Regions from separate parts of the Planococcus sp. RAB007_Raresut genome, predicted to be linked through region 3. Evidence: riboswitches for the same ligand, from Rfam matches in the RefSeq annotation. Region 3 holds a riboswitch; each other region holds the start of a gene.
What was found. Region 3 has a riboswitch for thiamine pyrophosphate ahead of thiT (energy-coupled thiamine transporter ThiT). Riboswitches for the same ligand answer to the same signal wherever they lie in the genome.
Positions count from the first base shown of each region.

Region 1: it holds a riboswitch for thiamine pyrophosphate, as region 3 does, so the genes downstream of both, tenA (thiaminase II) here and thiT (energy-coupled thiamine transporter ThiT) in region 3, are expected to answer to the same signal.
Region 2: it holds a riboswitch for thiamine pyrophosphate, as region 3 does, so the genes downstream of both, AC2Q9J_RS00385 (YkoF family thiamine/hydroxymethylpyrimidine-binding protein) here and thiT (energy-coupled thiamine transporter ThiT) in region 3, are expected to answer to the same signal.

Region 1 covers NZ_JBXYIF010000002.1:62,966-67,541, reverse strand. Annotated here, with positions in the region: gene thiE (thiamine phosphate synthase) at 1-509, opposite strand, end outside; gene thiD (bifunctional hydroxymethylpyrimidine kinase/phosphomethylpyrimidine kinase) at 499-1,332, opposite strand; gene thiM (hydroxyethylthiazole kinase) at 1,308-2,120, opposite strand; gene tenA (thiaminase II) at 2,110-2,805, opposite strand; TPP riboswitch at 2,894-2,996, opposite strand; gene AC2Q9J_RS04165 (PH domain-containing protein) at 3,185-3,646, shown strand; gene AC2Q9J_RS04160 (hypothetical protein) at 3,905-4,363, opposite strand.
Region 2 covers NZ_JBXYIF010000001.1:83,458-88,033, reverse strand. Annotated here, with positions in the region: gene AC2Q9J_RS00400 (energy-coupling factor transporter transmembrane component T family protein) at 1-181, opposite strand, end outside; gene AC2Q9J_RS00395 (ABC transporter ATP-binding protein) at 162-1,598, opposite strand; gene AC2Q9J_RS00390 (ECF transporter S component) at 1,585-2,166, opposite strand; gene AC2Q9J_RS00385 (YkoF family thiamine/hydroxymethylpyrimidine-binding protein) at 2,159-2,770, opposite strand; TPP riboswitch at 2,881-2,985, opposite strand; gene AC2Q9J_RS00380 (DsbA family oxidoreductase) at 3,425-4,075, shown strand; gene AC2Q9J_RS00375 (IDEAL domain-containing protein) at 4,100-4,426, shown strand.
Region 3 covers NZ_JBXYIF010000008.1:40,365-44,940, forward strand. Annotated here, with positions in the region: gene AC2Q9J_RS15990 (SGNH/GDSL hydrolase family protein) at 1-726, shown strand, start outside; gene yxzF (small protein YxzF) at 772-918, opposite strand; gene AC2Q9J_RS16000 (M20 family metallopeptidase) at 988-2,061, opposite strand; TPP riboswitch at 2,202-2,301, shown strand; gene thiT (energy-coupled thiamine transporter ThiT) at 2,396-2,971, shown strand; gene map (type I methionyl aminopeptidase) at 3,088-3,840, shown strand; gene AC2Q9J_RS16015 (TspO-related membrane protein) at 3,899-4,576, opposite strand, start outside.

The DNA of each region.
Region 1 (4,576 bases), on a different contig from region 3:
ATGCCACCGATTCCAAAAACAGGCGTCAGCGGAAAATGCCTGGTGACTTCTTTGATGCCTGCAGTGCCTGCCGGCCGTTTCGCATCCGATTTCGACTGCGTGCCGTAAACCGGACCCATGCCGAGGTAATCCGCACCGGCATCGATAGCAATTTTTGCTTCTTCGAGTGAATGTACAGAAACACCGAGCATCTTTTCCTTCCCGATCAACGCCCGCGCCTGTCCACAATCCATATCTTCCTGTCCGATATGAATTCCGTCAGCACCGACTGCTAACGCCAATTCAACGTCATCATTGATTAAAAAAGGAACTTGGTAAATGACGCATAAATCCCGGCACTTTTCCGCGAACTCCAGCAAATCCTGCCCCTGCAAAGCTCCCATTCCTTTTTCACGAAGCTGGAAATGGGTGATGCCTCCCTTTAAAGCTCCTTCCAACACTTTTAAAGGGTCTTTTCCTGAAGCATTCTGCGTGCCCATGATGAAATAAACAGAGGGTTTATTGAACAAATTGCACATCCCCTTCCGTTGCAAATTGGCGGAAAGCGGCGTGGTTTGTCGGACCGTGCCCCGCACCGATATGCAATTGATGTGTAAGAGCCGACTGGATAAACCGTTTCGCCGTCACCAAAGCTTCCGGCAAAGTTTGCCCTTTAGCCAGTTCAGCTGTTAAAGCGGCTGAGAATGTACAGCCCGTGCCGTGTGTCTGCTGCGTATGGATGCGCGCAGAGCGCAATACAAATGATTCACCGGTTTGATCGAGACAATAATCTTCCGCAATCAACGGATTATCAGCATGTCCCCCTTTGATGACGACTGCTTTCGCGCCAAAAGCGAGAATCTGTTCAGCCGCTCTTTTCCGGTCTGCTGCACCATGGATTTCCATGCCGCTCAGCATTTCCGCTTCCGGGATATTCGGTGTGATGACCGCTGCCAATGGCAATAATAATGTCCGCATCGCCTCGAGCGCTTCTCCCTGCAGCAACGTTGCCCCGCCTTTTGCGATCATCACCGGATCCACGACGAGGTTATGCCAGCCGTGCCGTTCGATTCCCGCCGCCGTTTCAGCGATGATTTCAGCGTCGAAGAGCATCCCCGTTTTCACGGCCGCAATGGCAAAATCCGCTCCGATTGCATCAAGCTGTGCTTTTACTGCGCCAGCAGGCATGGGATAGACCCCATACACGCCGCATGTATTCTGCGCCGTTACCGCTGTAATAGCCGATGTCCCGAAAACACCGAGTTCCTGAAATGTCTTGATATCCGCCTGGATACCCGCTCCACCGCCGGAATCCGAACCTGCAATCGTCAATACCTGCTTGATCGCTGCCACAGCACATCCACTCCTTCCTCTTTTTCAAAGCCGAAGCTGTTTTCTTCAATTTCCATGCCGAATAAAACATCCAGGAATGTGTCGCGGAAACTGCCGGGTCCTTCCGAAGTGGCTGCTGCCTTTTCACCGGCCGCACCGTAAAACTTGAGAGCTTCAATCGCAGCAGCTGTTGGATCATCAGATGACACTGCCGTGAAAGCGGCAGTGACAGCACTGAGCAGGCACCCCATGCCGGTTACAGAACTCATCATCCGGTCGCCGCCTGCAATTTTTTCCACCCGCGAACCGTTGGCCACGATATCGGTCTCGCCTGTCACTGCCACAACCAAACTATATTCTTTAGCTACTCGGGTCGCCAGTTCCTCCAGATCGATATTGCCCGAACCGGCATCGACGCCTTTAGACGACCATTCCACACCGCCGATTGCAGCCAGTTCACCCGCATTGCAGCGCAGCACCTGGACATCGATTTCCGTTAAAATCTTCTGGACGGCTTCTCTCCGAAAAGTGGTCGCTCCTGCTCCCACCGGATCTAGAATAACCGGGATTTTTTCCTTATTCGCTCTTTTCCCGGCAAGCATCATGCTTTCCAGTGTGTCTTTATTCAAGGTTCCAATATTCAATGACAATGCGCGGGAAATGGCGACCAGTTCCTCCACTTCTTCTTGTGCTTCGCCCATGATCGGCGAAGCGCCGATTGCCAGCAGCCCGTTCGCCTGGAAATTCGATACGACGTGATTCGTGATGCAATGGATGATCGGATTTTCGCTGCGGATTTTATTGATCATATCCTACACCTTCCTTTACTTGCGCCGGCAATTCCCACGTCTCCATCGTCCAGGCCTGCTGCCAGAAATTCCATTCGTAATAGCTGCTGCGACGGAAGCGGTCCTTCAGTTCCTGCCGCCGCTCGGCCGACAGCCCTTCCGCCAAACGGTCCATGCGCTCAATCTGCTCCTGCACCAATTCCCCGAACCACTCCGAACCATAAGTCTCGATCCACCGGTCGTAAATCGGATGATCAGGCTCGGCATTTTTCAAGCGCTCCCCGATTTCATAATAAAGCCAGTAGCAAGGCAGAATCGTCGAGACCACATCCGCCAGATCCCCTTCCATCGCGCGGTACATATGCGACACATAAGCATAGGCACTCGGAGACGGTTCAAATTTTTTCCAATCTTCCTCTGTTACCCCGAGCATGCCCATGAATGATTCATGAAGCGCCATTTCCGCCGCGCACGTCTGCTCTGAATGATGCGCAAAGCTTTTCGTCGTGGCGAGGTCCGGCGCTTTGAGTGCACCGACCGCCTGCATCTTCGCAAAATTCGTCAGATAATAAGCGTCCTGCATAACGTAATAGCGGAATATCTCCACCGGCAAACTGCCGTCCGCAATCCCTCTCACAAACGGATGATCAAAACTCGCCTGCCATAACCCCTCGCACTCTTGCCGCACTTCCTGTGTAAATTTCATCTTCTCCAGCCCCTTTCAGGCAAAATAAAATACCGCTTTCCAGTAAAGGAAAGCGGCAATCATATACGCAAAGGAATAGAGAAATCCGGCATACGCTCGCCCACTTCCCTCCGCTGGTATGATCCAGATCAGGTTCAAAGGGTCCGAGCATTGCTCGTCTCAGCCGGTAACCGGCTCCCCCAGTGGTGCATGTATTCAGTTGTTCTTCAGTTGTTCTTCAGTTGTTCCCTCAAAGATTATCACATAGTCAGAAAAATCACAAATATATTTTTGAATGGAATAAAAATGATAAATTAACGAAACTGATTAATTTCCAAATCGTAAATAATAGAAAAAGAATATTTATTCTCTTATCAATATGTGAAAGGAAGTGAATAAAATGTATTTTCCTTCGAAAAAAGATGTGTGGATGTCGATTATACTTTGGGTGGGTTCAATACTCTTTATTGTTCCTCCAGTTTTTTTCCCGGACTTTGGAGTTTGGATGACTCCAGATTTTCTGGATAAGCAATGGATTAAAATTATTATTTTATTTCCAATTGGTTTTTGTCTCATGTGGATATGGTTTAGGACGGGATATACAATTCAAGATAAATTTCTTAAAATTCAATACGGTCCTTTTAAGCGGGAAATCGAAATAGATGGTCTCCATAGTGTAAGAGAGACTAAAAACCCCTTTACAGATCCTGCTTTGTCTATGGATAAAATAGAAATTAATTATGGAAGATTTAACACCATAGGGGTTTCACCCAAAAATAAAATTGAATTTATATCACAATTAAGAAAGCAAAATCCGAATATAAAAATTGATAGCAATTTTAAAGGTAGTAAGAAGAAATAATTTAACTTATTATAAATTAATTTAAAAATCCTTTAACAAGCCTGCTAATCGACTGTTCGAAAGAATGCACTTTCTATTTGTGCGGTTTCCGATACCGTATTGATATGTAAACTGATTCAATGAAGAATAGTAAGTCCTTTGTTTCTATTTGTAAAATTTGGCTACGTTAAAGTTTATTGTTGTTATAAAATAAAAAATTTGAACTTCCATTTAGCAATAATGTTTTATTCCGCTAAAACACTCGAAGCAAAATATGGCTTATAGCATATCCATAAAAGATAATACATGTTCTTTTACTTTTTCTTTCTCTTCCTTCGTCATATCATATAATTTAAATTTTTCCATACTTTCATTGGGAATTAGGATTGTTGATGGTTCCTTAATTTCTTCCTTACGTTCTTCACTGTCTTCGGCTTTGGTAATATGAGATTTATCAAATCTTGAATGGATGATTTCCGTTCGTATATAATTTCCTTCTGTATCATAAAAGTCTTCAATCGCTTTAATATCTGTTTCCACATGATTTTCACTTGCTTCTGTATTGGTAATTGCATTTACTTTCTTGTAACCCGTCATTTCGGAAAAACCTTCAGCGTTTTCTTCCAATATTTCAATAACGTATACCTCAATATGTTGAGCTTTCTCCACATTACCGCACGCACCTAAGATAAAAACGGATGCCAGCGATAAACCAAATACTAAAATAATCCTCTTCAATTTTGCGCCCCCTTTATTATGAAACTTTACCGCAAAGATGAATATCCTTATTAAAGATTTCCGCCACGTTAGTTGAATAAGCCACAGATAGATTCTTAACTCCTAATTTAAATATACTTAAAATTAGAATTAATAGAAAGACAATTCTGGAAATAAAACCGTTCGCAAAAGTACACGTTTACGAACGCTTCTAAAACAACGAAAAAATAGAAA
Region 2 (4,576 bases), on a different contig from region 3:
GAAGCATGAACAAGCTCCAAAGTTTCCAGTTGATTCTGCTGAAAACGAGCTGAAGGACGAGGATGCTGAAAAAGAACAGCAACGGTGTCCATGGATTGAAGAAAAATGCGAGACCAAGCATCGCGATTGTTATAGTGATGAACTTAATTGCAGGATTCATGTCATGCAAAAGATTCCGCACGTAGCTTCACTCCTTTCGGCGGCAAAAGGTTATGGGCTGCAAGCAGTTCTTCGTCTTGCCACACTCTATCGGCAATGAATTTCCCGGTCATTCTGCCGTCTTTCAAGAGCACAACCGAATCAGCGACTGCGGCGGCGAACTCCATATCGTGCGTCACAAGAAAAACGGTATCTCCCTGGTCCAACTGGCTGTCGATGAGACGGAACAGTTCCAATAAAGCACTTTCATCCTGACCTGAAGTCGGTTCATCTAGAAACAGCACATTTCGTTTATCCGCAAGCATCGCCCCGATCGCCACCCGGCGTTTTTGGCCATGGCTGACGGAAAAAGGATTTTGCTCCTTGATTTCTGTTAGCCGGAGAGACTCTATCAAATCATCCAGCTCCATTTTGGAAGACGTTCCGCCAAAAGCCAGTTCGTCAAAGACTGTTGAAGTTAAAAACAGAAATTCTGGTGATTGCGGTACATAGCCACAAGGGTCTGATGAAAACTTCTCAGCTTCTTTTTTATAAATGCCGCAAATCGCTTTCACCAATGTCGATTTTCCGCTGCCATTTGGTCCCGCGATGACGATGCATTCTCCTTTTTGCGCATGGAATGAAACCGGCTGGAGCAGAGTGTTTCCTTTCATCTTTACTGAAAGTCCCGTCGCAGATATTACAGTCTCATCCAATATTGAATGGAGCCGGAGCGGGTATCGCAAAGTCTCGTGCGGCTTGAAGATGGTGTCTTCTGAAATTCTGCCATCGCTCGTTATCTTAATTTCACGGTCAAAAAATGTTTCCCAGTAATCCAACCTGTGTTCTACAGCGATGATTGTCAGATTGAACGTCTTTTGCAATTGATCGAGCCACAGGATGAATTCTTTCCCGGTATAGGGATCAAGATGCGATATCGGTTCATCAAGCAACAGGACTTCGGGATTCATGACCAATGCACAGGCAGTGGCAACCCGCTGTTTCATTCCGCCGGATAGTGTTTGAATTGAAACATGCCGGAGGTGGCAGAGGCCGGTAATGTCCAGGACATGACGGATCCGCTCCTCCATTTCGCTTGCCGGGGTATTTAAATTTTCAAGAGTGAAGGCAAGTTCTTCTTCGACCGTCGGCATACAGAACTGCGAATCCGGATCCTGGAAAACAGTCGCCACGCGGTGGTTGATTTCTCCAGGTGAATAACAATCTGCGGGTTTGCTGAATAAGTGAATTTCGCCATCCACAATGCCGTCGCAATTGGCAGGATAGAGCCGGTTCAATAAATACAGCAAAGTCGACTTGCCGGAGCCGCTGGGACCGGAAATGGCAACACGTTCGCCGCGCTCGATCGTAAAAGAGATCGATGAAAGTGTCGGTGATTGGTCATCCGGAAAACGGAAGCTGACATTATTCATTTCAAAAATAGTGTCATGCATTTGCATCACGCGGTTGTGTCCGAGCGATGGCGTAGCCGCGAAGTGAACCGGTCGCAAGCAGCGCATCGCCGATATATTTGCCGCCAATTCCGGCAATGATTGCTCCGCTCAAAACGCGAAGCGTAAACATCAACGCGACAAAACCTGGATCAAGCGCCGCATAGCCGGAAACGAAATAACCGTAGATGAAGCTAAATACTGCCGCACCGATGCCTGCAAGCATAAAGACAAAAATATTAAAGTGGCGGTAACGCGTCACAGTAAAAGCTGCTTCAGCGCCGAGGCCCTGAACAATCCCGGAAAGAATAAGGCGGGGACCAACCGCATTGCCGAGCATCACTTCGATGATCGCCGCCATGGTTTCGGGAATCAAGGCAGTGCCGGGCTTACGGATAATGTGCATACAGATGATTGAAACGATAAACCAGATGCCGAACATCCATTCATAGGCGATGGGGCCGATCAGCCCTGCCCATATATTGCCGAGGTGGATGAATAACAGGTAGACGATACCGAATACGACTCCAAACAGGGACATCAACACAATTTCCTTCAGTTTCCACGATTTAAGCATCGGCTTTTCCTCCATCAGCTTTGGCATGAGAAGGGCTGTTGATGCTCATCGATACGGTCATGACGAGATGGTGATGTTCAACAGAACGTGCATGAGTGAATGATTCTTCAAAGAATGCAAAGACATCATGTATATCGCCGTGGATACCACTCGCGTAATGCATCGAATCGTTCCACACGCCGTGCTCTTTTGCCCTTTCAACTTCACGGTAAATGACGCTCATATAATCCGGATTGTTCATCGGATAAAGCGCAAACTGCGACGATACATATTGCTTTGTGAGATCCCTATTCAACAACTGATCATCTTTGTTGAGGTAGACATCTCCTGACGTATCTCCCGGGCAGCCGATGGAGAATGTGCCATTCAAAGCCACATGTTCGCCGGTTTTCGCTGCATGCAAAGTCAAGGCTTTCGCAACATTGAAGACGTGGTTCTGTTTTCCGCGGATGACAGTGGATACGTCATCCGTGTGCATCCAGACATTCGAGGTGTCTGTTTCATTAAGCGCCCCTTTGATGATTTTGATGAAGTCGCCAGACATCGGATTGAGCGTGAAGCGAAATCCGACAATCAGCCTTGTGCCGCATTGCAATGGTTCCATAACAATATTCCTCCTTAAAAATGTGCACAAAAAAGGCCGCATCCGTGAAGATGCAGCCACTGTTCCATGCAAATTAAAAGGAGATACTAGCTCCTGAAAAGTTCGTTTTGCGGAAAGTCACCGCACTTCCTCACGCAGGTCCTAACCTGATCGAGTCATAAGGGATCGGAGCTTTCGCTCGCATCTCAGCTAAATAAGCACCCCCAGTGCAGAAAACGGTATACGGTTTTTGTGTTCGGGTTGTCCCGATGGCTCTAGTGTAAATGAAGGGAGGGGGGAAGTAAAGGGTATTTTAGAAACATGATATTGCGCAAAACAGCTCCGCTTTCCTGGCGGCTTGCGCCGAGCTAACTCGGACTCGTTGTACTTCGCCCGAGTGGATCTCGGCACTTCGCTTAATCGCCTGGGAGTCTTCGCTGTTTTGCTCCATATCATTCTGCCAGCCAATTACATAGGTGAAGGTATTTAAATAGAGGAATATGATTTATGTATTATCTTGAAATCAGAGCATATTTATTGTGTTCATGCATAAACCGGCGTAAAATTCCCATTAGTCACCAAATTTATTGGGGCTTTATTGAAAAGATATACAGATGTAAATTGATTGATTTTAATTATATAACTATCTGGTTAGCAGAAAGGATGGTTTCTGATATGACAGTAAAAGTGAAAGTATATTCGGATTATGTTTGTCCATTTTGTTTCCTGGCAGAACAGCCGTTAGAGGAAGCGATCAAAGGAAAAGATGTGGAAGTTGAGTGGATGCCTTTCGAATTGCGTCCAGCACCAAATCCGACATTGCGCCCGGAAGACGATTATCTCCAAAAGACTTGGTCGCAGTCGGTTTACCCGATGGCTGAACAGATGGGAATCGAGATTGTATTGCCGGATGTGTCGCCGCAGCCCCATACCCATTTGGCATTTGAAGGGCTTCAATATGCCAAAGAAAAAGGGAAAGGCACTGCATATAATGAACGCATGCTGAAAGCCTTTTTCCAGGAGAGCCAGGATATCGGTGATGTCGAAGTATTGACGAAACTGGCAGGGGAAGTCGGCTTGGATGAAAAAGAATACCGTGAAGCACTTGAGTCCCGTAAGTACAAAGAAGCTCACCAGCAGGCACTTGAGCACTCATATGAAGAGGCTGATATAACGGCTGTACCCACATTCGTGATCGGGGATACTAAAATCGCCGGCATCCATACGAAAGAGACACTCGAACAGCTGATCGACGAAGAACTGCAGAAACAAAAACCTAAAGTCTTGTTTGAAGGAATGGCTTGTGGACCAGGCGGTTTCTGCTAATACTACTAGAAGAGGTGTAAACCTATGACGAATAAATATAAAGCGATTTTAAAGAATAACGACTGGGTAAAAGGCATTTCCCGCCACGGTGAAATGATCATCGGTTTTGTTGATTCAATGAGTTTGGAGCAGGAAGCTGTGCATGTAGTTGTCGCTGAAAGTGATAACGAAGAGCTGATCGGCAAAACGATTCCGATGCATTTCACTCAAGTGGAAGTCATTCCGACGGCCGTAACCAAGAATGCCGGCGAGCTCGAGTTTTTGATCGACTTGGCTTTGGCGACTGGTGATAAAGAATGGTTCGAAGAGCTGTCTGCTGAATTGAATGAGAAGAAGCAGGCGGTTAATTAAGATAAACAGAAAAGATAATGATATAAGAAAGAGCAGCGGCATTATGTAGCCGCTGCTCTTTTTGATTGATTGTCTTAACCTTAAAGCGAATAAGAGTAATATTCTCATATTAATGCGTAAGGGAATTAAAAGAGGGTATTGAAGATTATA
Region 3 (4,576 bases):
GGATTTACGACAGCAGATGTGCTGGAACGTGTGGAAGAAGATGAGGCGCAGGAACTTCTCGCATCGGCGAATATCATTACTTTGTCAGCAGGAGCCAATGATTTACTGCGGCTTGTGCAGGCAAATCCCGCCGATGGTTCCCTTCAGTTTCAGCGCATCCAATCTGATTTCGCATTGAATAAAGCCAGAAAAAATATCGCAGATATTTTGAAAACGCTGAATGAATCTGCGCCGAACGCGGATGTCTATGTAATGGGTTATTATTTCGCCTATCCGCATGCCCGTGAGTCGCAGAAAGAAGGCATAGCTGAACAATTGGAAATCTTGAATAGAATTTTGGAAAATGAAGCTGAAAAAGCCGGTGCGATTTTTGTTTCAGTCGATGAGGCGTTCGGAGAAAATGCGACATCGAAAGTTCCGAATCCGGGGGATGTCCACCCGAATTTAGAAGGTTACCAAGCAATGGCCAATGAATTTTTGGCTGAATACCGAAATGGCTGGACGATAGAAAATAGGGAGCTGCCTCCGCTGAATCCTGTAAGCTTTGAAGAAATTCTGCAGGGGCAGGAGGAGCAGGCGGATGAAAGTCTTCAGCCGGATGCCGAAGAAGAGGCATCAACGGAAATCGATGTCGAACAGCCAGCGGAAGATGATCAATCGGCGCAACTGCTTCCAAGTCTCCAATCGGATTATTTAGCTATAAGAACAATCTTGCCAATTATATAAGATAGCAAAAATCCCGCTTCCAAATTGATGGAAGCGGGATTTTTATTATCGTTTTGTCTGTTTTGTTTTATACTGGCTGGTATTTGTTTGTGCGTTGCCTTTGGCTTTCTTTTTATTCATGAATTTACGGATAACCGGATAAGCTATAGGACCGTATTTAATTGCGGTTCTCAATAATCTTCCTACTGCCATATTTATCGCTCCATTCGTTTTATAGATACTATTTAAATGCCCTTTTTAGGGCATCCTTAAACATGGCGCTTAACTTAAGGCATGGGACACAAGAATATCTTTGTACTCATGGACACTTGAGATTTCAACGTATTCAGCGTTGCCGTGCCAGTCATCGCCAGTCGGACCAAACTCGATCGCCCCTTCGCCACCGTTGACCGCGGCATAATAGCGAGTATCGGCAGCGCCGTGCTGACCGAAAAGCACAGGTTCATTGCCTGTATTGCTGCGTATGCTTTCCTGCAACGTCTGAATATAAGGGTTTTCAGCTGTCGTTGTCAGTGCAGGTGTAGTGGAAGAACTGGACTTGTAGTCAAAGTCGATATTAAGTGTCTCGCCGAGTTCCACCATTTGCCGCGTTATTTCTTTAGGGTCCTGACCCGGCATAAAACGGATATCATAGGACATTTCACAAAGCTCCGGAACCATATTATAGCGCTTGCCGGCATTGATGATGGCAAGATTGACGGAAGGCTGCTCATAATACTCAGTCGACTCCTTGCGGAAAGGAAGTTCAGTCATCGCCATATGATATTTCATCGCCTGTTCGATGGCATTAATGCCTTCCCATGGACGGCTGCCGTGTGCTGGCTTTCCTTTGAAAACCATATCCATGTGCAAGATGCCTTTTGACTGCAGCCCGACTTTCAATCCTGTCGGCTCACCGCAAATGACAAAATTGCCGCTGTGCCCTTGGGAGACCAGCCATTCAGAAGTGTTATGCCCGCCAATTTCTTCATCTGTGACGATATGGAGATGGACTTCACGATTTAATTTTTCAGCATCAAGTTCGATGAATGCCTGCATCATGGCGGCTACGCCAGCCTTCATATCCGCGGAACCGCGGCCATACAAGCGGCCAAGCTCCTCCATCGGTGTAAACTGTTCTTCATGGCCGGGGACAACATCGACGTGTCCGTTCCATACCAATTTTTCTGAGCCTTGGCCTTTTTGGGCAGTGAGCATCAAATATCCTTTATTGTCATGGACTTCGACCTTTTCACCATGTTCTTCAAGCCAGCGGGCGCAAAAAAGAAGAGCGTCATTGGCGCCTTCTTTAGTATCGCTTTTGATTTTGATTAAATCCTTCAATAATTCGATCATATAAGCACAGCAGCAATTTCTGCTGCCTTCACCGCCTTTCTGCAACATTTACTTTCTCAATACCCTAATGTGTCCAGATGAAACGAACTTGCATCCCATCTTTATGTCCGTTACAATACAGGTGTTACGAAAATAACTGTATACACCACAAGGGGAGCTTTTGCTGAGAGTGAACGGAACCGTTCTTACCCTTTGAACCTGTAAGTTAATACTTGCGCAGGGATGTGGATGGAAACCTGCCCTTATGCGGCGTCAGGGTCTATCCTGGCGCCGCTTTTCGTATGGTTTTTATTGGCGGCCCTTCTGGTGATGTGCAAACACATGGGAGGAAATCATGAGAAATAAAAAATTATTATTGATGCTCGAAATTGCGATTTTCGGAGCCCTTGGATTTGTCCTGGACTTTATCGCGTTCAGCATGCCTCAAGGTGGATCGGTCAGTCTGGTGATGATTCCGATCATCCTGATGGCGTTCCGCCGTGGAATGGGCGCCGGTATTCTGACCGGTCTCACAGTTGGCCTGCTCCAGCTTGTTACGGGCCGTGTCTATATCGTGCCTCTCTCATTCGGTTTCGCTTTTACACAAGTGACGCTCGATTACTTGGTCGCTTTTGCGAGTGTAGGGGTTGCCGGTATAATGAGATCCGCTTATCTTAAGAATTTACGGAATGGCTCGCGTGGCAAAGCGGTTTCATCGATTGTAGCAGGAGCTTTGATCGGCGCATTTCTGCGCTATATCATCCATGTCATTGTGGGAATCTGGTTCTTCAGTGAATTCGCCACGGGCAATGTTTATATTTACTCGTTTGTGTACAACGCCACTTATATGGTGCCGGCGTTCCTGCTGACAGCATTTGTCTGTTCCATTCTGTTCATAGCAGCTCCAAGATTGATTGATGTGAAAGAATAAAACAAGAAGGCTATCTTATGATAGTCTTCTTTTCTTTGTCCAGACTCCAGCGGCCCCTGTCGCTTTTCTTTTGTGTTATAATTCTTGAATAGAAAAGCTTGAAAGAAGGGTATTTGATGATTGCAACTAATGAAAAAGATATTGAAATGTTAAAAAAAGCAGGACAAATGGTAGCGAAAATCCGTGAGGAGATGAGAGCTGCGACCAAGCCTGGCGTGACTACAAAGGAAATTGATGAGTTGGGCGGACGGTTGTTCGAAGAACTCGGCGGCGTTTCGGGTCCAAAATCCGAATATGATTTTCCAGGATATACTTGCATCAGTGTGAATGAAGAAGTTGCACACGGCATTCCCGGAAAACGTGTTATCAAAGAAGGGGACATCGTCAATATTGATGTATCCGGCTCTTATGAGGGTTATTTTTCCGATACGGGAATTTCTTTTGTAGTAGGAGATGGCCATCCTGAAAAAGAGAAGATATGCGAAGCGGCTGAAAAAGCATTCGAACGGGCGATGACTAAAGTCAAAGCAGGTTCAAAATTAAATCAGATCGGTAAAGCAGTTGAACGGGAAGCGAAAGAGCAAGGCTTGTTCGTCATCAAAAACCTGACAGGCCACGGCATTGGTAAATCACTGCATGAAGCTCCTCAGCATATCCTGAATTATTATGATGCATGGGAAACGACAATCCTTAAAGAAGGAATGGTCCTCGCTGTCGAACCTTTTATCTCACAGAAAGCGGAACATATTATTGAATCTGGCGACGGCTGGACGTTCATTACGCCAGATCAGTCTCTGGTCGCTCAAATTGAACATACAGTCCTGGTGACAAAAGGTGAACCGATTTTATTGACTAAATTAGAAGAATAGAAAAAAGCCTGCATAGCGCAGGCTTTTTTTAATGGAAACCATTTCTCATAAGGCATCATCACTTTTTCTTGATAAGAAGGATTCCTGTAATGATCACCCCGCTCAGGAATAAGGAGGCTGTTGTAACGAGCATTTCATCCAATCCATGTTTGACTGCAATGCCGATGAATGCCCAGACAAATACTAAAGTGAAAGGGATATCGGAGTGATGGAAACGGACATGCAGCGCAAGAGCTGTCGCAACAGTCAGCATGATGACCGCCCATAGCTCGTTGCTAAGGCCCCAGCCTCCCCAATTATAATAAGTCAGTACGTAACTGATATTAGTAATGGTCGCAACACTGATCCAACCCATATTCACTGAAATCGGAAGTCGTTCGGTAAGTTTTCTCTCATTATTATTATATTGAAGATACAGGAGAATAAGAGAACCGAGATAGAGAAGCATCGCTGCTATCGACCAGGCAAAATATTCGTAATGCCAAAGCAGCAGCCAGGTGATGTTTGCTACAGCGCTTAAGATGAAATATAAACTGATGGCTGTCGAAGGAAGTTCTCTCTCTTTCTTATAACGGACCCAGAATCCCACAATCCAGATAGCTAATAGTATGTATATAACTGACCAGATCGAAAAGACATAACCGGCAGGGGTGAACAGAACAGGAAGCCTGTTTGAAATTTCTCCTGTGGTTTGACCGTTGATCGGCAGAATATTGGCTAATGCATTAACTGTAAC